DNA from 2 places in the Rhizobium sp. Root491 genome. Region 2 is predicted to be linked to the other one. Evidence: predicted binding sites of a transcription regulator. Region 2 holds the regulator's gene; the other holds the start of a gene.
What was found. Region 2 encodes HrcA, which represses chaperone genes, less so after heat shock. Its sites were predicted from a motif close to GTTAGCACTCNCNNNNNGNGAGTGCTAAC; they were not measured.

Region 1: a site for HrcA is predicted at 5,540-5,568, ahead of groES (co-chaperone GroES). Genes of this name have one in related genera too.

The regions. Positions count from the first base shown of each region.
Region 1 is NZ_LMFF01000001.1:780,182-790,540, reverse strand. Features, by position in the region: gene ASD46_RS03965 (ATP phosphoribosyltransferase regulatory subunit) at 1-843, shown strand, start outside; gene hisG (ATP phosphoribosyltransferase) at 840-1,532, shown strand; gene ASD46_RS03955 (DoxX family protein) at 1,595-2,041, opposite strand; gene ASD46_RS03950 (hypothetical protein) at 2,302-2,736, opposite strand; gene groL (chaperonin GroEL) at 3,477-5,111, opposite strand; gene groES (co-chaperone GroES) at 5,186-5,482, opposite strand; gene ASD46_RS03935 (TIGR01459 family HAD-type hydrolase) at 5,852-6,700, shown strand; gene ASD46_RS03930 (bifunctional riboflavin kinase/FAD synthetase) at 6,744-7,724, shown strand; gene ileS (isoleucine--tRNA ligase) at 7,993-10,359, shown strand, end outside.
Region 2 is NZ_LMFF01000001.1:1,099,780-1,110,138, forward strand. Features, by position in the region: gene ASD46_RS05440 (integration host factor subunit beta) at 57-383, opposite strand; gene sppA (signal peptide peptidase SppA) at 386-1,339, opposite strand; gene lptC (LPS export ABC transporter periplasmic protein LptC) at 1,589-2,254, shown strand; gene ASD46_RS05455 (LptA/OstA family protein) at 2,268-2,834, shown strand; gene lptB (LPS export ABC transporter ATP-binding protein) at 2,844-3,653, shown strand; gene rpoN (RNA polymerase factor sigma-54) at 3,807-5,357, shown strand; gene hpf (ribosome hibernation-promoting factor, HPF/YfiA family) at 5,592-6,173, shown strand; gene ptsN (PTS IIA-like nitrogen regulatory protein PtsN) at 6,256-6,717, shown strand; gene grpE (nucleotide exchange factor GrpE) at 6,847-7,482, opposite strand; gene hrcA (heat-inducible transcriptional repressor HrcA) at 7,596-8,687, opposite strand; gene rph (ribonuclease PH) at 8,824-9,540, shown strand; gene rdgB (RdgB/HAM1 family non-canonical purine NTP pyrophosphatase) at 9,558-10,202, shown strand; gene hemW (radical SAM family heme chaperone HemW) at 10,208-10,359, shown strand, end outside.

The DNA of each region.
Region 1 (10,359 bases), 320 kb from region 2:
GAGGGTGCGAACGAGTTTTATCAGGCCGGCATCGAGGATCTTGGCGATACCGATATCGCCGCCGCCGATGCCCGCGCCGTGAGTGATGCAACCGCCATCCTGAAACGCCTTCTGCCTGGCCGTTCGCTCGCCGTCACGCTGGGCGACCAGCAGGTGTTCGAGGCGGTCGTGGCAGCGCTCGGCCTGCCGCTCGGTTGGCAGAAACGGCTGGTGCAGGCTTTCGGCGATATGGCGCAGCTCGACGCGCTGCTGGAAAGCCTCGTGCACCCCAAGCCCATGACCGGCCTTGACGCGCGGGTCGCTGGACTTCTGGCAACGGGCGAAGAGGCGGTGCTGGTCGATTATCTCGACACGGTAATGCAGGAAACCGGCTATTCCACCAATGCCAGCCGCTCGCCGCAGGAAATCGCCCGCCGTCTGCGGGAAAAGCTGGCGCTTGCCGCCACGCGTCTGCCGGATGAGAGTTTCGAACTGCTCAAGCAGTTCCTGGCCCTGCAGGCGCCCTTGCCGCAGGCCTCGCAAGTTCTGGCCGATTTTGCCGCAAAGGCTAAGCTGAAACTGGACGGTGCGCTTTCCGCTTTCGATAAGCGTGTCGCGGCCCTTGCGAATGCCGGGGTCGATCTCGAAACAGTCAGCTACGGCGCGGCCTTCGGCCGTCCGCTCGATTATTATACTGGCCTCGTTTTCGAGGTGATGGAAGAAGGTAGCGATAGCGTTTTGGCCGGTGGTGGCCGTTTTGACCGGCTGCTGACGCTGCTTGGCGCGCAGGAAAAAATACCGGCCGTGGGCTTTTCCCTCTGGCTGGATCGCATCGAAACGGTGCGCGGGAGCGATAAGCCATGATCACCATTGCCTTGCCCTCCAAGGGCCGGATGAAGGAAGACGCCTCCGCCGTTCTGGAACGCGCCGGGCTGAAGGTCGCAGCTGTCGGTAACGACCGGTCCTATCGCGGCCGCATCGAAGGGCGCGACGATATCGAGATTGCCTATCTCTCAGCCTCCGAGATCGCCCGCGAAATTGGTGCTGGCAGCGTGGATTTCGGCGTGACGGGTGAAGACCTGGTGCGAGAGGGGCTGACCAACGCCGATGCGCAGGTGGAATTCTGCGCCCGCCTCGGTTTCGGCCATGCCGATGTCGTTGTCGCCGTGCCGGAAATCTGGCTGGATGTGGACAGCATGGCCGATCTCGGCGATGTGGCCTCGGAATTCCGTGCCCGTCATGGTCGCCGTTTGGCAATCGCAACCAAATACTGGCGGCTGACGCAGCAGTTCTTTTCGCGCCAGCATGGCATTCAGCTTTACCGTATTGTCGAAAGCCTTGGCGCCACCGAAGGTGCGCCGGCGGCAGGGCAGGCGGATATCATCGTCGATATCACCTCCACCGGCTCGACGCTGAAAGCTAACCACCTGAAAATCCTCTCCGACGGCATCGTCGTCCGCTCGGAAGCCTGTTTCGTGCGCGCCCGCAAGCCGGAGCACAAAGGTGATCCGGCGGTTCAGGAGATCGCGGCGCGAATAAAAGCGGCTGTCTGAAAGCATAAAAGAAAAAGCCGCCGGATCGCTCCGGCGGCTTTTTTCTTGGTCAGCCTATGGGCTCAGGCGCGGGCGGTAACGAAGCCGCGCTTTGCGTCGACGGAATAGGCGCCTGCACCGAAGGTTGCGAGCAGGATATAGGCGCCGGCAAGGGTGATGTTCTTCATCAGCATGATGCCGTTCAGCGTGTTGATCCAGCCGAGAGCAGGCTCAGGCCAGCCGGGAACGGCAACGGTGCCGCTGTGGAATACGAGGCCGGTGAACACGCAGAATGCTGCAAGCGCCCATGCGGCGATCTTCGTCTGGAAACCGGCGAGAATGGCAAGACCGGCAACGAGTTCGAACAGGCCGGCAAGATAGGCAAGCGCGGTTGCGGCAGGCATGCCGGCGCCCGAGATCATGCCGGCAGTGCCAGCCGGATCGGTGAGTTTGCCGAAGCCGGAATAGATGAAGATGAAGGAAAGCAGAATGCGGGCGATGAGAACGAGAGCGTTCTGGCTGCTGGACATGGAGTATCTCCGGTAAGTGATCGGCGTGTCGCCGGTTAAACTGCAAGGTGATGTCTGGAGATATCAATGACCGAAAATCATGCATCTATAAAGATGAACAATAGAAGACAAATTGTCTTCATTTTGTGAACGACCAACAATCTCGTCTAATAACATTGAGCGCGCATCCCCGTTTGAACGGGACCATTCGACTCGATCTATCTAATTGTTTTAGCAAATTTCCTGACATAAAGCCGCTGCGCAGTTTTACTGGAAACGCGCTAGGCGGCGAAGCGCATATCCTCGAAACGCGGAAACAGGAAGAGCCCCGAAATGCGCCCTTGCTGGCCGATCTCGAAACCCGAGGATTCGCCCATGCAAATAAGCGGCTGCCGCATTGCCGGCAGGGTGAACAGGCCGGTGGAAAAGCAGAAGCGTGAGGGTGCGGCAGAAGCCTGTTCGAAAATTTCGAGCACGCGGTCGTGGTGACCCCGATCGTAACAGCGAATCAGGCTGAGCAGGCCGCACTCACCCTGCGGCAGCCCATGCATGAAAGATGCATGTTCGCCAAGCTTGATGACGCCGCTCGAAAGATCGCCGCTCCATTCCTCCGAAATAAAGAAATGCGAGAGGGTCTGAGTATCCGGCATGGTTGTCGCGGCCGCAGGCAGAGCATCGTTGCGTCTTGATATTTCGAACAAATCGCGCCCCCGCATGAACATCGTACCAGCGCTGCAATCTCAAGCGTCGCTGCCAAGTTGATTTTTCATCGCCATCCGCATTCGAGCGTGCTTGCCAAGCATCGAACCCCTTCAATGCTTGCATCCCGCCGCGGCACCCTCACGGGCGCTGACTTATAGTTTATTTTCTTCTACCCACAACAACCTGTCAGAGAGAAAATCAAAAATAATATGTATTCCTTCATCGTAATCGCGAAATATATGAAAAAAAGACAACTAAATGTCGTGCTTATAAACTGGAGAGGGCGAAAATCCGCCCCATCGGCAATTGTGATTCGCCTCTATCGGCACCCGATTATTGCACACGCTGCCAAAAACAAGCCGACTAAAGTTATCGCTGTTTCAAAAAGAGACAATATTTTTTAAGCCCGATCCCGGCAAGTGAAGATATCGCGCCAGCTCTCACAAGGGGCATGGGCGGCAACGAAAAAAGGGTGATCCGAAGACCGCCCTTTCGTATTCAAATGGCAGGACTGATTGGAAGTCCATGCCGCCCGTCTGGCGCGCTTGCGACGCCAGATCACCAAAAGGCATGAGCGGCAACGAAAAAAGGGCGATCCGAAGACCGCCCTTTCGTATTCCAGTGACAGGACTGATTGGAAGTTCAATGCCGCCCGTCTGTCGCGCTTGCGACGCCAGATCACCAAAAGGCATGGGCGGCAACGAAAAAAGGGCGATCCGAAGACCGCCCTTTCGTATTCCAGTGACAGGACTGATTAGAAGTCCATGCCGCCCATGCCGCCGCCAGGCATCTGGGGCATTGCCGATTCCTTCTTAGGAAGTTCGGCGATCATGGCTTCGGTGGTGATCAGCAGCGAAGCAACCGAAGCTGCGTTCTGCAGAGCCGTGCGAACAACCTTGACCGGGTCGACGATGCCGAGCTGGATCAGGTCGCCATATTCGCCGGTCTGGGCGTTGTAGCCGTAGTTGTCTTCGTTCCGGTCGAGGATCTTGCCAACAACGATGGAAGCTTCGTCACCTGCGTTTTCTGCAATCTGGCGAACCAGAGACTGCAGAGCCTTGCGGACGATGTTGATGCCGGCTTCCTGGTCGTCGTTCTCACCCTTGACGGTGATCTTCGTGGAAGAACGCAGCAGGGCAACGCCGCCGCCCGGTACGATGCCTTCCTGAACAGCAGCGCGCGTCGCGTTGAGAGCGTCGTCGATGCGGTCCTTCTTTTCCTTCACTTCAACTTCCGTCGAACCGCCAACGCGGATCACGGCAACGCCGCCAGCGAGCTTGGCAAGACGTTCCTGCAGCTTTTCGCGGTCGTAGTCGGAAGTGGTTTCTTCGATCTGCGCCTTGATCTGGGCAACACGGCCTTCGATGTCGGACTTCTGGCCAGCACCGTCAACGATCGTGGTGTTTTCCTTGGAGATCGAAACCTTCTTCGACTTGCCGAGCATGTCGAGGGTAACGCTTTCGAGCTTGATGCCCAGATCTTCGGAAATGACGGTACCACCGGTCAGGATGGCGATGTCTTCCAGCATGGCCTTGCGGCGATCGCCGAAGCCAGGAGCCTTGACGGCAGCGATCTTGAGGCCGCCACGCAGCTTGTTGACGACGAGCGTTGCAAGGGCTTCGCCTTCTACGTCTTCAGCGATGATGACGAGCGGCTTGCCGGTCTGAACGACAGCTTCGAGAACAGGCAGCATGGCCTGGAGGTTCGAAAGCTTCTTTTCGTGCAGAAGGATGTATGCGTCTTCGAGGTCCGCAACCATCTTTTCCGGGTTGGTCACGAAGTAAGGCGACAGGTAGCCGCGGTCGAACTGCATGCCTTCGACGACTTCGAGTTCGGTTTCAGCGGTCTTGGCTTCTTCAACGGTGATGACGCCTTCGTTGCCGACGCGCTGCATTGCTTCAGCAATGTCGAGACCGATCTGACGCTCGCCGTTTGCAGAGATCGTGCCGACCTGTGCAACTTCTTCCGAAGTGTTGATCTTCTTGGCCTTGGCCTGAAGGTCCTTGACGACTTCAGCAACGGCCAGATCGATACCGCGCTTGAGGTCCATCGGGTTCATGCCGGCAGCAACTGCCTTTGCACCTTCGCGAACGATGGCCTGGGCCAGAACCGTTGCGGTGGTGGTGCCGTCACCGGCGATGTCGTTGGTCTTGGAGGCAACTTCGCGAACGAGCTGTGCGCCCATGTTCTCGAACTTGTCTTCGAGTTCGATTTCCTTGGCGACCGAAACGCCGTCCTTGGTGATGCGCGGTGCGCCGAAGGACTTGTCGATAACGACGTTACGACCCTTCGGGCCGAGGGTAACCTTCACTGCATCAGCGAGAATGTCGACGCCCTTGAGCATCTTTTCGCGCGCTGTGCGGCCGAATTTGACTTCTTTGGCTGCCATTTTCAAAACTCCTGGTTTCGAATGGCCGGACGGGGTCCGGCTTGAAATTTAAGGAAACGATGGGTGCGGCGAAATCAGCCGATGATACCCATGATGTCGGCTTCCTTCATGATCAGAAGGTCTTCGCCGTCGAGCTTGACTTCGGTGCCCGACCACTTGCCGAACAGGACGCGATCGCCAACCTTGACGTCGAGAGCGACGACCTTGCCGGCCTCATCGCGAGCGCCGGAACCGACGGCGACGATTTCGCCTTCCTGCGGCTTTTCCTTGGCGGTATCGGGAATGATGATGCCGCCCTTGGTCTTTGCTTCGGACTCAACGCGACGAACGACGACGCGATCATGAAGCGGGCGGAAATTGGTGCTTGTCATTGCCTAATCCCTCGATCAAATGACTTCAGGAACCTTTTGCAGGTTCACGTGATGGGTGTTAGCACTCCTCTTGTTGGAGTGCCAGCAAAGCCGAGATAAGGAGGCGTCCCCCCGGAGTCAAGAACGCACTGCCGGAAAAATTTCACGGCCTATGGTTACCAGCGTTCCATGACAGAAAATTTCCACGCTCTGACGGGCGCGGACAAATCGCTCTTTTTCAGGCAACCTTCGTTTTCGGCGTAGAGGGGTTTTATGTTCGGATGGTGGCCGGTGGTCTGGAGGCGGGCCTGGCACCGCTTTTTTCCTTGCCATCGGCGTCGTGCTTTGCCATGTGACGCACACCCTTTTTTCGCACCCGGAAAGCATATCATGGCCCATCGCATTCTCACCCTCGGCGAAATCACTGATGGGTTCGACGTTGTTCTTTCGGATGTCTGGGGCGTGCTGCATAATGGTGTCAGCGCTTTCCCGGATGCGGCGGTTGCGCTGCACGACGCGCGCAAGGCCGGCAAGACCGTGGTGCTCATCACCAATTCGCCGCGTCCGGCCCCCGGTGTCATCGCCCAGCTTCGCGTTCTCGGCGTGCCGGATGAGGCCTATGACCGCATCATCACATCGGGCGACGTCACCCGCGGCCTGTTCGCGGAAGGCCCGAGAAAAGTCTTTCTGCTCGGCCCCGAGCGGGACATGCCGCTGCTGGAAGGTCTCGATGTCGAACGGGTCGGCGAGGTGGAAGCGGAATCCGTCGTCTGCACCGGTTTCTTCGATGACGAGACGGAAACGCCGGAAGATTATACGGAAATGCTGAAAGGCTTCATCGCCCGCAAGGCGCCGATGATCTGCGCCAACCCCGATCTGGTGGTAGAGCGCGGCGAGCGCATCATTCCCTGCGCCGGCGCCATGGCCGCATATTACGAACAGCTTGGCGGCGAAGTCCGTATTGCCGGCAAACCGCACGCGCCGATCTATGAAGCCTGCCTTGCGGCGGCGAAAGAAGTGCGCGGCGATTTCCCGAAGGATCGCGTGCTCGCCATCGGCGATGGCATGCCGACGGATGTGAAGGGCGCAATTGCGAGCGGCCTCAACCTTCTTTATATCAGCGGCGGCATTCACGCTGCCGAATATACGTTGAATGGCCAGACGGACGAGGCGCTTCTGAACGCCTACCTGAAGGGGCAGGGCGCGGCTCCCGGCTGGTGGATGCCCCGCCTTGCCTAGGAAACGTCTGGCGTAAGCCGGCGTAAACAATGGATCGACTGCAATGACCGTCTTTCATCGCAATGAAAAAAAGGAGCCGCTGCCTGAAGGCTTGCGCGGCGGCGTCATCGCGATCGGCAATTTCGACGGTGTGCATCGCGGCCACCGCGCCGTTCTGGACCGGGCGCTGGAACTGGCCGAGGCGCGTGGCGTTCCGGCACTGGTGCTGACCTTCGAACCGCATCCCCGTTCCGTCTTCCGCCCTGAAACGCCGGTCTTCCGCCTGACGCCTGCGCCGTTGAAGGCACGTATTCTCGAGGCCATCGGTTTCCGCTCGGTCATCGAATACCCCTTCGACCGCGAGTTTTCGCAGCGCTCGGCGGAAGAGTTCGTCAATTCCATTCTGGTCGACTGGCTGGGCGCCAGCGCCGTCGTCACCGGCTTTGATTTCCATTTCGGCAAGGGCCGCGAAGGTGGCCCGGCATTTCTGATGGCGGCCGGCAAGCGCAACGGCTTCGACGTGACGCTCGTGGATGCCTTTCGCGACGAGGGTGCGGATGTCGTCTCCTCTAGCCGTATCCGCTCGCTTCTGTGCGAAGGAGATGTGGCAGGTGCCGCCGGACAACTCGGGTATCGTTTCACGGTGGAAAGTGAAGTCATCGGCGGCCAGAAGCTGGGGCGAACTCTGGGTTACCCAACGGCCAACATGGCGCTTTCACCCGAAACGGAGCTGAAAGCCGGCATCTATGCTGTGCGGTTCCGCCGCCCCGACGGGGCGATTTACGATGGCGTTGCAAGCTTCGGTTACCGCCCGACGGTCACCGATAACGGTGCGGCCCTTCTGGAAACCTACGTCTTCGATTTTTCCGGTGATCTCTATGGTGAGGTCTGTTCGGTATCCTTCTTCGGGCACCTGCGTGACGAGCTGAAATTTGACGGCTTGGACCCGCTGGTCGCGCAGATCAGGCGGGATGAGGAAGAGGCGCGGGCGATGCTGTCAGGCGTGCGGCCGCTCAGTGAATTGGATGCGAAGATAGCATTTTGAGCGGGCAGATAATCCTGTCCCGGATTGTCGTCGCTTTTCACTTCCTTTTTGCCGGAAAACCGCATAAACAACCGGCCATGTCCCAATACCGGTTGCTGTTTAAAGTTCAGATAGGCCGAATTATTGGCCCGGCCTTCCGCCCGCTCTGAAGAGCCGGAAGGTCCGGGATTTTGGCGCTCGTCATGGCATTTGACATGGCGCTTTCCGTATTTGCCCTCTTTGAAATTGAGACGGCGCGACCGACACGGCGCGCAACAACGGTACAATTATGAGCGACACCGCAGAAAAATTCGACTATTCCTCGACCCTCTATTTGCCGCAGACGGATTTCCCGATGCGTGCCGGCCTGCCGCAGAAAGAACCGGAAACGGTGAAGCGCTGGCAGGAAATGGGCCTGTATAAAAAGCTCCGCGCCTCCGCCGCCGGTCGCGAGAAATTCGTGCTGCATGATGGCCCGCCCTATGCCAACGGCAACATCCACATCGGCCATGCGCTGAACAAGATCCTGAAAGACGTCATCACCCGCTCGTTCCAGATGCGCGGTTTCGACGCCAATTACGTGCCCGGCTGGGATTGCCACGGCCTGCCGATCGAATGGAAGATCGAGGAAGCCTACCGCGCCAAGGGCAAGAACAAGGACGAGGTTCCGGTCAACGAGTTCCGCAGGGAATGCCGTGACTTCGCGGCTGGCTGGATCAAGGTTCAGTCGGAAGAGTTCAAGCGCCTCGGCATCGAGGGTGACTTCGAAAACCCCTACACAACCATGAACTTCCACGCGGAAGCCCGCATCGCCGGCGAACTGCTGAAGATCGCCAAGAGCGGCCAGCTCTATCGCGGTTCCAAGCCGATCATGTGGTCGGTTGTCGAGCGCACGGCGCTGGCGGAAGCCGAGGTCGAGTATCACGACGTTGAAAGCGACATGATCTGGGTGAAGTTCCCGGTGAAGGACGCTGCGCCAGCTCTTTCCGGCGTCTCTGTCGTCATCTGGACAACCACGCCGTGGACCATCCCCGGCAACCGCGCCATCGCCTTCTCCTCGCGGGTCGAATATGGCCTGTTCGAAGTCGAAAGCGCGCAGAACGATTTCGGGCCGCAGCCGGGTGAAAAGCTGATCTTCGCCAGAAAGCTTGCCGATGAAGCTGCTGCCAAGGCGAAGGTGACCTTCAAGTTCGTGCGCGATGTGAAAGCTGAAGAACTGGCCGCCATCACCTGCGCCCATCCTTTGGCGTCGCTTGGCTACGATTTCCCGGTTCCGCTTCTCGATGGCGACCACGTCACCGACGATGCAGGCACGGGCTTCGTGCACACCGCGCCGAGCCATGGCCGCGAGGACTTTGACGTCTGGACCGCGCATCAGCGTGAGCTGGAAGCGCGCGGCGTTTCGCCGGCCATCCCGTTCCCCGTTGGCGATGACGGTTTCTACACCGAGGACGCACCCGGTTTCGGCCCGTCTGCCGAAGGCGGTGCGGCCCGCGTCATGGATGATAACGGCAAGAAGGGCGATGCCAACGAGCGCGTCATCAAGGCGCTGATCGCGGCCAACAACCTGTTCGCGCGCGGCCGTCTGAAGCACAGCTATCCGCATAGCTGGCGCTCCAAGAAGCCGGTGATCTTCCGCAACACGCCGCAGTGGTTTGTCTATATGGACAAGGAACTGGGCGACGGCACGACGCTGCGCTCGCGTTCGCTTGATGCCATCGACCAGACCCGTTTCGTTCCGGCATCCGGCCAGAACCGCCTGCGCGCCATGATCGAAGGTCGGCCCGACTGGGTTCTGTCACGCCAGCGCAGCTGGGGCGTGCCGATCGCGGTCTTCGCCGACGAGCAGGGTGAGGTTCTGGTCGACGAGGCTGTCAACGCCCGCATCCTCGAGGCCTTCGAGGCTGAAGGTGCGGATGCCTGGTTCGCCGAAGGCGCCAAAGAACGTTTCCTCGGCAATGACCATGACCACGCCAAATGGCAGCAGGTCATGGACATCCTCGATGTGTGGTTCGATAGCGGCTGCACCCATACCTTCACGCTGGAAGACCGCCCGGACATGAAGTGGCCGGCGGATGTCTATCTCGAAGGCTCGGACCAGCATCGCGGCTGGTTCCATTCGTCGCTGCTGGAAAGCTGCGCGACGCGTGGCCGCGCGCCCTATAACGCCGTCGTCACCCATGGCTTCACCATGGACGAGCAGGGCCGCAAGCAGTCCAAGTCTCTCGGCAACGTTGTTGCACCACAGGACGTGATGAAAGAGTCCGGCGCGGATATCCTGCGCCTGTGGGTCATGACGACCGATTACTGGGAAGACCAGCGTCTGGGCAAGGCCATCATCCAGACCAATATCGACGCGTATCGCAAGCTGCGCAACACCGTGCGCTGGATGCTCGGCACGCTTGCCCACGACAAGGGCGAGGAGATCGCCTATGCCGATCTTCCGGAACTGGAAAAGCTGGTGCTGCACCGCCTGTCCGAGCTGGATAAGGTCGTGCGCGACGGGTACGACGCCTTCGACTTCAAGAAGATCGCCCGCGCCCTGATCGATTTCGCAAATGTGGAGCTGTCGGCTTTCTACTTCGACATCCGCAAGGACACGCTTTATTGTGACGCGCCGTCGTCGCTGAAGCGCCGTGCATCGCTGTCGGTCATC
Region 2 (10,359 bases):
CTCCATCGCGGCGTGCATTCCCTCGGCTCCGTTTCCGGCGCGGCGGATGAGAACGATCAATCGTCCTCTTCGTCACCCATACCGGGGTTCAGGCGCTCACGCAGTTCCTTGCCCGTCTTGAAGAAAGGCACCCATTTTTCCTCGACGAAAACCGATTCACCCGTGCGCGGGTTCCGACCGGATCGCGAAGGACGGTTCTTCACCGAAAATGCGCCGAAACCACGAAGCTCGACACGATTTCCCGCTGCCAAGGCATCGGTGATTTCATCCAGCACCGCATTGACGATATTTTCCACGTCACGGTGATAAAGGTGCGGGTTACGCGCAGCAACGATCTGCACCAGTTCAGACTTGATCACGGTTGCCCCCTGAAAGAATTGGATTTTTAATGCGGCTCAACCTGCCAAACGGAAACAAGACCGTCAAGAAACAACTTGTCCGCACCGAGCTGACCGGAGCCCGCAAACGGTATTAAATCGTCATATCCCAGAAGCTTCGCTATTTGCGCAACACTGAAAAGCGAAAAAGGCGAACTGGAAGACGGTGCGCGCCATTCCACGATCGGCAGATCCTTGGCAACACCGCGCGTTTCGAAATAGCCGCGAATTTCCTTTTCGCCGCCAAGCGTGTCGACCAGCTTGTTGGCGAGCGCCTGTCTGCCCGTGAAAATCGATCCGTCCGCCAGTTTCAACACATCCTCGCGCGGCAATTCGCGGCGATCGGCCACAAGATCGACGAACCAGCCGTAGCTGTCCATCACCATGGAACGGATCATCGTCTTCGCCTCTTCGGGCGCCTCATGGAACGGCGAAGGCTCCGCCTTCATCGGAGAGGACTTTATTTCCTGCAGCGAGACGCCGAGCTTATCCATCAGCTGGCCGATCTGGGGATATTGAAAGATCACGCCGATCGAGCCGGTGATCGAGGTTTCGCCAGCGACGATGACGTCACCTGCAGATGCGATCATATATCCAGCGGAGGCGGCAAGCGTGCGGACATCGGACACCACCGGCTTCTTTTCCGCAACGCCGCGAATGGCCTTGAAGATGCGCTCGCCGCCATAGGTGGTGCCACCGGGCGATGAAATCGACACGATCAGCCCTTTGACATTGTCGCTCTTGGCAATCTTGTCCAGCCGCTCCAGAAGTTCGGTATTGTCCTGGATCAGCCCGGAGATCTGGACACGGGCAATATGGGGTCTCTCGCTTTGCTGCGGGGTGGCCCATAAAAACCGGTAGAGGCCGAAAATGCCGGCGACAAACAGAAAAACAGCGGCAATCCGCCAGAAAGTCAGCTTGCGGCGCAATCGTCTGCGATCCGCTATCGCCATATTATCCATCGAAAACCCCTGCCTTCCGGCATTTGAAGCGTAATGTAAGCGTCATGGCCATATGGTTCTTCTAGCGCGAAGCCGCAAGGAAACAATAAGGAAACCAGAATTACGATTAAATTCGCATTTCCCTTGCACCTTTCCAGACAAAAACCATATTGGCAGGACAAAGCACTCATGCCAAAGACATCAAGATAAACATATAAGCTTCAGTTGCGCGCCAAAGTGGCGCCCAGGAAGTTTTCCGGACCCACTCTTATGCTCGAAAGACTCCGCCAACCCGCGCCAGCGTTTCCGCTGCCCAATGACCAGAACGGCGCTTACGAGCGCGCGCTGAGGCATTCCGCGCGCGTGAAGCGGCTGAAAATCATTCTGCCGCTCGGTGCGGCGATCATCTCGTTTGCCTTCGTCGCCGTTTCGCTCATTCGCACCTGGGCGCCCGAAGAGGTTTCGCTTGAAAGCGCAAGGATCGAAGACGGCAAGATCGTGATGGAAAAGCCGGCCGTTGCGGGCCGCAACGAGAAGGGGATCGACTACTCCATGAACGCAGACCGTGCGTTGCAGGATATCGCCAACCCCAACCTCATGACGCTCGAAAGGGTTCTGGCTGCTGTGCCTGTGAACGACAGCGTCGCCCAGGTGATCGCCAAGGAAGGCATTTTCGACCGGGCCACCAACACGCTGAAGATGACCGCCCCTTTTGACATCAATCTCAGCAATGGCATACAAGCGAAGTTCCAATCTGCGGATGTCGATCTGAAGGCTGGAAAAATGAGCAGCAAAGAGCCGGTTTCGATCAAAACAAACGACGGCGCCATTGTTGCGCAATCGATTGATATCGCGGATAATGGCAAGACTATTACATTTTCGGGGCAGGTACGCGCACGTATCGCTGCATCCAATATCAAGAATGAAGGCAAGTGAGAGCCCGGTCCAGATGATGCAAATTTCCCGTCCCGTTTCCCTTGGCAAATCCGCAGGCGTTACAGCCGCAGCTTTTGCTTTTTCCTGTCTTGCAACCGTGGCTTTCGCTCAGAACACCACCAGCAACATGACAGGCGTCAAGCTCTCCGGCGACCAGCCGATCGCTATCGAAAGCGATCAGCTCGAGATTCGGGACCAGGAGCGCAAGGCCTATTTCACCGGTAACGTGAAAGTTGTGCAGGGCACCACCACCCTTCAGGCCGGCAAGATGACGGTCAATTACAAGGGTGAAGGTTCCTCGCTCACCAGTGGTGACGCCAACATCGAAAAAATCTTCGTCGACAATAACGTCTACCTGACGTCCGAGACGCAGAAGGCAACGGCCGATCACGGCGAATTCGACATGGCGGCGCAGACCTTCATTCTGACCGGCAAGCAGGTTGTGCTGTCCGAGGGCGCGAATGTTTTCACCGGCTGCAAGCTCACTGTTCTGATGAATTCGGGGCAGGCAAAGCTTGAAAGCTGCGGCGGCCCTGTCCGGATCATGCTCGATCCGAAATCGCAGCAGAAGAAACAGTAGTCTCACCTCGTGAAGATAGCCTCGATCTCAAAAATATTTGGCGGTGGGCGCGACCGACCTGTGGACGCTGCGTCGCAGGCCGACAAGGCTCGCTATGACGGCACCCTGATCGCGCATGGTCTGACGAAGACCTATAATACACGGCGCGTCGTCAACGGCGTCTCGCTGGTCGTGCGCCGTGGTGAAGCCGTGGGGCTGCTTGGCCCGAACGGCGCGGGCAAAACCACCTGTTTCTACATGATCACGGGCCTCGTACCCGTCGATAGCGGCAAGATCGCCATCAACGGCAACGACGTCACCACCATGCCGATGTACAGGCGTGCCCGCCTCGGTGTCGGCTACCTGCCGCAGGAAGCCTCCATTTTCCGTGGACTGACAGTCGAGGAAAACATCCGCGCCGTGCTGGAAGTGCACGAACCTGACAGCGCCAAGCGCAGCCGCAAGCTCGATGAGTTGCTGGAAGAGTTCCACATTGCGCAGCTGCGCAAATCGCCCGCTGTCGCCCTGTCGGGCGGCGAACGTCGCCGTCTGGAAATCGCCCGTGCTCTGGCGACCGACCCGACCTTCATGCTTCTAGACGAACCTTTTGCCGGCGTCGATCCGATCTCCGTCAGCGACATTCAGAACCTTGTCAGACATTTGACCGCGCGCGGGATCGGCGTTCTCATCACCGACCACAATGTCCGCGAAACGCTCGGCCTCATCGACCGCGCCTATATCATCCATGCCGGTGAGGTTCTGACCCATGGCCGTGCAGACGATATCGTCAACAATCCGGATGTGCGCCGGCTCTATCTCGGCAATAATTTTAGCCTTTAAGCTCCCGGGCGCGAAAGATTCTTCATCGCGCCCCGCAGTGACGCTTGACCAAACATAATAAAAAAGCAATTTTTGGGCCAAGTTTCGTTGCCTGCGCAAAATTTATGAAATTTGTGGCGACGAAGAAGCTGTAAGGGGAGTTTCGCGTCCGCCATGGCATTATCTGCCAGCCTTTTGCTGCGTCAAAACCAGTCTCTCGTGATGACACCGCAACTGATGCAGTCCATCCAGCTGCTTCAGATGACGCATTTCGAACTGACTCAGTTCATCGCGCAGGAGGTGGAGCGCAATCCTTTGCTTGAAATTGCGGCAAACGACGGCGATTTGAGCAACGATACCCCTGCTGATGCGGAGAATTTCGGCGATGCCGACAGCGAAGGGTCCGACAAGTCCGCGCCGGTAACGGCCGACAGCGACGACTGGTACGGCGATCGCGCGGCAAATCTCGGCGAACAGCTCGACACCAGCTTCGAAAATGTCTTTCCCGACGATACCGAACCCAGAAAGCCCGACGCACCCGAACTGGCGGGGCAGTGGAAATCCATGCCCGGGCAGGAGTCAGGCGAGAGTTACGATCTCGACGACTTCGTTGCCGCGAAACAGACCCTCAGCGACCATCTCAATCAGCAATTGCCTCTCGCCATATCCTCTGTGGAAGACAGGATGATCGCCGATGCGCTGATCGGCCAGCTCGACGAGACCGGATATATCGCCGTAGATGCCGTCGAAGACGTCGCTGAACGGCTGGGGGCGGCGCCTTCGGCAGTGGAGCGCATTCTGGAGACGCTTCAGGGCTTTGATCCTCCCGGCGTGTTTTCCCGCTCGCTGAGCGAATGTCTGGCGATCCAGCTTGCCCAGAAGGACAGGCTTGATCCGGCAATGCGGGCTTTTATCGACAATCTGGAGCTTCTGGCGAAACGGGATTTCGCTTCTCTAAAAAAACTCTGCGGCGTGGATGAGGAAGACCTTCTCGACATGCTGGCGGAAATCCGCACGCTCAATCCGCGTCCGGGCGCTGGTTACGATTCGACCGTTTCCGAGACAATCGTTCCTGATATCATCATTCGCCCCTCCTCTGCCGGCGGCTGGCTTGTGGAAATCAACCCCGAGACCCTGCCGCGCGTGCTCATCAACCAGACCTATTTCGCAGAGGTTTCAAGGCACAAGTCGCGTGAGGGAGAGGATCAGGATTTCCTTTCCGAATGCATGCAGACGGCCCATTGGCTGACCCGCAGCCTCGACCAGCGCGCCAGAACGATCATGAAGGTGGCGACCGAAATCGTGCGCCAGCAGGACGCCTTTCTCGTCAATGGCGTGGACCACCTGCGCCCGCTGAACCTCAAGACGGTGGCCGACGCCATCAAGATGCACGAATCCACCGTCAGCCGGGTGACGTCGAAAAAATACATGCTGACGCCGCGCGGCCTGTTTGAGCTGAAATATTTCTTCAGTGTTTCCATCAGCTCGGTGGAAGGCGGTGACAGCCATTCGGCAGAAGCCGTGCGTCATCGCATCAAGGCGATGATCGCGCAGGAGGCCGCCGACGCAGTGCTTTCCGATGACGATATCGTCGATAATCTGAAAAAGAGTGGTATCGATCTTGCCCGCCGGACCGTGGCCAAATATCGCGAGGCGATGAACATCCCATCCTCCGTTCAGAGACGGCGCGAGAAGAAGGCCCTGGCCAGACTGTCGGCGTTCTGAGCGGTGGCGCTGGTCACGTTTTCAGGGCTTTCCAGCCGCACCATTGACTCTTGCTACGGCAAGGGCTAGAAGCCCGCCGCACACGTAAGCAAGGTCATTTGTAACGGATTCATCTCCACCGTCCATGGGCGTAAAATTCGAATGGGGGCTTTTAAAGGCCTTCGAAACGCTTGGATGCGCGCGCGGCTTGACGTAAGCTGGTACTCGCAAATCACTACAAAAAGGAAATTTTCCATGAGTGTGCGTGTATCTGGTAAACATATGGAGATCGGCGAATCTTTCCGGCAGCGGATTGAGGACAATATAGGTCTGGCAGTTACCAAATACTTCGATGGGGGGTATTCAGGCCAAGTGACCGTAGAGAAGTCCGGATCGCGTTTTGCAGCCGATTGCAAACTGCATCTCGATACGGGCGTTGTATTGCATGCGGCGGGTCAGGCAAATGATCCGCAAGCGAGTTTCGATGCCGCCGCCGAGCGTATCGAGAAGCGCCTGCGTCGCTACAAACGGAAGCTGAAGGACCATCACCACAATGGTTCCGCGGCGAACGGCGCGATGTCGGAAATCGCCTATACGGTAATGGATGCTGTCCCCGATGAGGACCACGAGGTTCCGGAAGACTACGCACCCACGATCGTTGCGGAAAGTTCGAAACAGATAAAGACGATGTCCGTCGCCAGCGCCGTGATGGCGCTCGACATGACGGACGAACCGGTTCTGCTGTTCCGCAGCCCCGGCAAGGAATATCTCAACATCGTCTACCGACGACATGACGGCAATATTGGCTGGATCGACGCGGAAACGATCAAGAGCTGAACAGTCTGACAAGACATGGGAGGCAGAGCGCGAAAGCGTATCTGCCTCCTGCATCGTCTCGATGGCATGAAGGAAAAAGAGAATGGCGTTGGCAGATTTGCTGCAACAAGATGCGATTATTCCCGCCCTCAAGGTGAATTCCAAAAAGCAATTGCTTCAGGAGCTGGCCGCAAAGGCAGCCAGAATTACCGGAGTCTCGGAACGGGAAGTTTTCGACGTCATCCTCCAGCGTGAGAAACTCGGCTCCACCGGTGTGGGGCACGGCATTGCCATTCCGCATGGCAAGCTGAGCAGCATCCATCAGATCACCGGCGTCTTCGCACGTCTTGAAACACCTGTTGATTTCGAGGCGCTGGATGACCAGCCGGTCGATCTGGTTTTCCTGCTGCTTGCACCCGAAGGCGCCGGCGCGGATCATCTGAAGGCGCTGTCGAGAATTGCCCGAGCTTTGCGCGACCCCGAGCTGGTGGCCAAGCTGCGTGCCACCGATTCCGACACGGCAATTTACGCCTTCCTCAATCAGGAGCAGGCGACCGCTGCCTGATCAAAGGCTGCCGACGGTCCTTTCCATGGACAAAAAACGCGCCCTTGAGGCGCGTTTTTTATTGGAGCATTTCAAACAAAAGCGCGTCCCGGTTTTTATATCCGGACGCGCTTTAGATGAGGGAATGCCTCACGCATCCTTCTCGTTGACGGAGGCGGTGCCCGGCTCGGGCGCTGCGGCGGTCTCCACCTTCGGGCCACCCTTTGAGACGCCAACCATGGCGGGGCGCAGCACCCGGTCACCGATGGTGAAACCGGCCTGAACCACCTGCAGTACCGTGTTGTTCGGAACTGCTGTGTTCGGAATTTCGAACATCGCCTGGTGGAAATTCGGATCGAATTTCTGGCCTTCCGCATCGATCTTTTTGACGCCATGTCGCTCCAGCGTCGAGAGCATCGAGCGCTCCGTCATCTCGACACCTTCGATCAGGCCGTTGAGACCGGCTTCGCCATTGGTCTTGAGTTCGTCAGGAATGGCTTCAAGAGCGCGGCGAAGATTGTCGGAAACGGCAAGCATGTCGCGCGCGAAAGCGGCGAGAGAATAGGCCTTCGCATCCTTGACTTCGCGCTCGGTGCGGCGACGAAGATTGTCCATTTCTGCTGCAAGACGCAGGAACTTGTCGCGCAGATCGGCATTTTCGGCCCTGAGCAGTTCGATCGGATCGGGCTCGGCAGCTTCCGCCGTCTCTTCCCCTGTAAATGCGGGTTCGACAAACTCTTCGGCGACGTCCGCGTCAGGTCCGGGCTTTTTCGTATCGTCGGTCATGACGTTCTCCAGATTTGAATATTGTTGGTTGCGCCCGATATCGAGGTTTGAAGGGCAAAAATCAAGGCTTGCGGCGAAAAGCTTGCCGCATTCTCTAACCTTGCGGGCTTGTCCTATCTCTGCTTTCGGGAAAGGCGGGCCATAATTTGTGCGGTGTAGTCCACCATAGGCACGATACGGGCGTAATTTAGCCTCGTGGGACCGATGACGCCGACGGCACCCACAACGCGATTTTCCTCATCCCGATAAGGTGCCACGATCAGTGACGAGCCTGACAGCGAGAAGAGCTTGTTTTCCGAGCCGATGAAAATCCTGACGCCTGAGCCACTTTCCGCAAGGTTGAGTATCTCGATGAGATTTTCCTTACGTTCCAGATCGTCGAACAGCAGGCGCACACGATCGATATCTTCCTCACCGGCCAGACCTTCCAGCAGGTTGGAGCGTCCGCGGACGATGAGGCGGCCGAGCTTGCCCTCTTCATTGTCGCCCGCCCATATGGCGAGACCACGTTCAATGAGGTCCTGCGCGAGCGTGCCGAGTTCCGACTGCAATTCGGCACGCTGCGTCTGAAACTGGCCCCGCAGTTCTTGCAGCGTCTGCCCGGAAAGATGGGCATTGATGAAATTTGCCGCCTCTGTCAATTGCGATGACGAAATGCCGACCGGCAATTCGATGATACGGTTTTCGACCTGATTGTGGTCCCCTACCAGCACGGCAAGCGCCTTGGTGGGCTCCAGCCGGATGAATTCAACATGCTTGAGAATGACGTCGCTCTTGGCCGTCAGCACCAGGCCGGCACCGCGCGACATGCCTGAAAGCATGCGGCTTGCCTCCGTCAGCAACCCTTCCAGCGATTGCTCGTGGCCGGCGACCGGACCGATCTGGCGGTCGATACTGGCTCTCTCATCGGCGGGCAGATCGCCCACCTGCATGAATGCGTCCACGAAGAAGCGCAGCCCCGTCTGGGTGGGCAGGCGACCGGCGCTGATATGCGGCGAATAGATGAGACCCAGTTCCTCGAGGTCGCTCATGACGTTGCGAACGGAGGCCGGTGAAAGCGACATCGGCAACAGCCGCGACAGGCTGCGCGACCCCAAGGGTTCGCCGGTGTCGAGATAGCCTTCGACGATGCGCCGGAAAATCTCCCGCGACCGTTCATCCAGCAACGATGCCTGATCTTTTGAAAGCGGTGCGGAAAAGCCCATATCATCCGTTCTTTATCGTCAAAACTCTGTCCGTACCAATATAATGCGTTGCACCGCTGCGGCAAAATGGAAATTGGCTTTGCAAAACCCCGGGGCGCGCCTTAGAAGGCAGGAACCAACATGGAGAGTGGATCATATGCGGCCTTCAGGCAGAAAAACCGATCAGATGCGCAAGGTTTCCTTCGAGCGCAATTTCTCGAAACATGCCGAAGGTTCCTGTCTGGTCAAATTCGGTGATACGCATGTGCTCGTCACCGCAAGCCTTGAGGAAAAGACGCCGCCGTGGCTGCGCAACAGCGGCAAGGGCTGGGTCACCGCCGAATACGGCATGCTGCCGCGTTCCACCCATGAGCGGATGAAACGCGAGGCCTCAGCCGGCAAGCAGGGCGGACGCACGCAGGAAATCCAGCGCCTTATCGGCCGCTCGCTGCGCGCAGTGGTCGACCTCCAGGCGCTTGGCGAGCGCCAGATCAGCATTGACTGCGACGTCATTCAGGCCGATGGCGGCACGCGCACGGCTTCCATCACCGGCGCATGGATCGCCCTGCATGATTGCCTGAAGTGGATGGAAACCCGCAACATGATCAAGGTCGAGAAGGTCCTGAAAGACCATATCGCCGCGATCTCCTGCGGCATCTTTGCAAAACAGCCGGTCATCGATCTCGATTATCTCGAGGATTCCTCCGCCGAGACCGATGCGAATTTCGTCATCACCGGCTCCGGCGGCATCGTCGAAGTGCAGGGAACCGCGGAAGGTGCCCCCTTCTCCGAAGAGGAATTCCTGACGCTGCTCGGTCTTGCAAAGGCCGGATGCAGCGAACTGGTGGCCCTTCAGAAGCAGGCAATCGCCTGAGCCGACAGGAAAACGTCATGCGCAAGCTCGATACCAGAACGATCGTTGTCGCCAGCCACAACAAGGGCAAGATCGCCGAAATCGCCGACCTGATCGGGCCTTTCGGCTTTTCAGCCAAATCGGCTGCGGAGCTGAACTTCGTGGAGCCGGACGAGACAGGCACCACCTTTGAGGAAAATGCTGCCATCAAGGCGCTTGCGTCTGCGAAGGCGTCCGGCCTGCCGGCTCTGTCTGACGATTCCGGTCTGGTGATCGATGCGCTGGATGGCGCGCCGGGCGTTTACACCGCCAATTGGGCGGAAACCGCTGACGGTACGCGCGACTTCGCCATGGCCATGCAGAAGGTCGAGGATGCGCTTGCCGAACGCGGTGCAACGAAGCCGGAAGACCGCACGGGCCGCTTCGTCAGCGTGCTGTGCCTTGCCTGGCCGGACGGGCATGTCGAATATTTTCGCGGCGAGGTGGAAGGCACGGTGGCGTGGCCCCCGCGCGGAACGAGCGGTTTCGGCTATGACCCGATCTTCAAACCGGAAGGTTACGACACCACATTCGGTGAAATGACCGCAGACGAAAAACACGGCTGGAAGCACGGCGATGCGTTTGCGCTCTCCCACCGTGCCCGCGCGTTCAAAAAATTCGTCGAAACCTGTCTGGAGGCATGAACCCGATGACCGGGGAGCACCAACTTTCTGCCCCCGGCGCGTCGCTTCTGCCGGATACGGGCGATCCCGGTTTCGGGATCTATCTGCACTGGCCCTTCTGTGCGGCCAAATGCCCCTATTGCGATTTCAACAGCCATGTCCGCCACCGCCCGGTGGA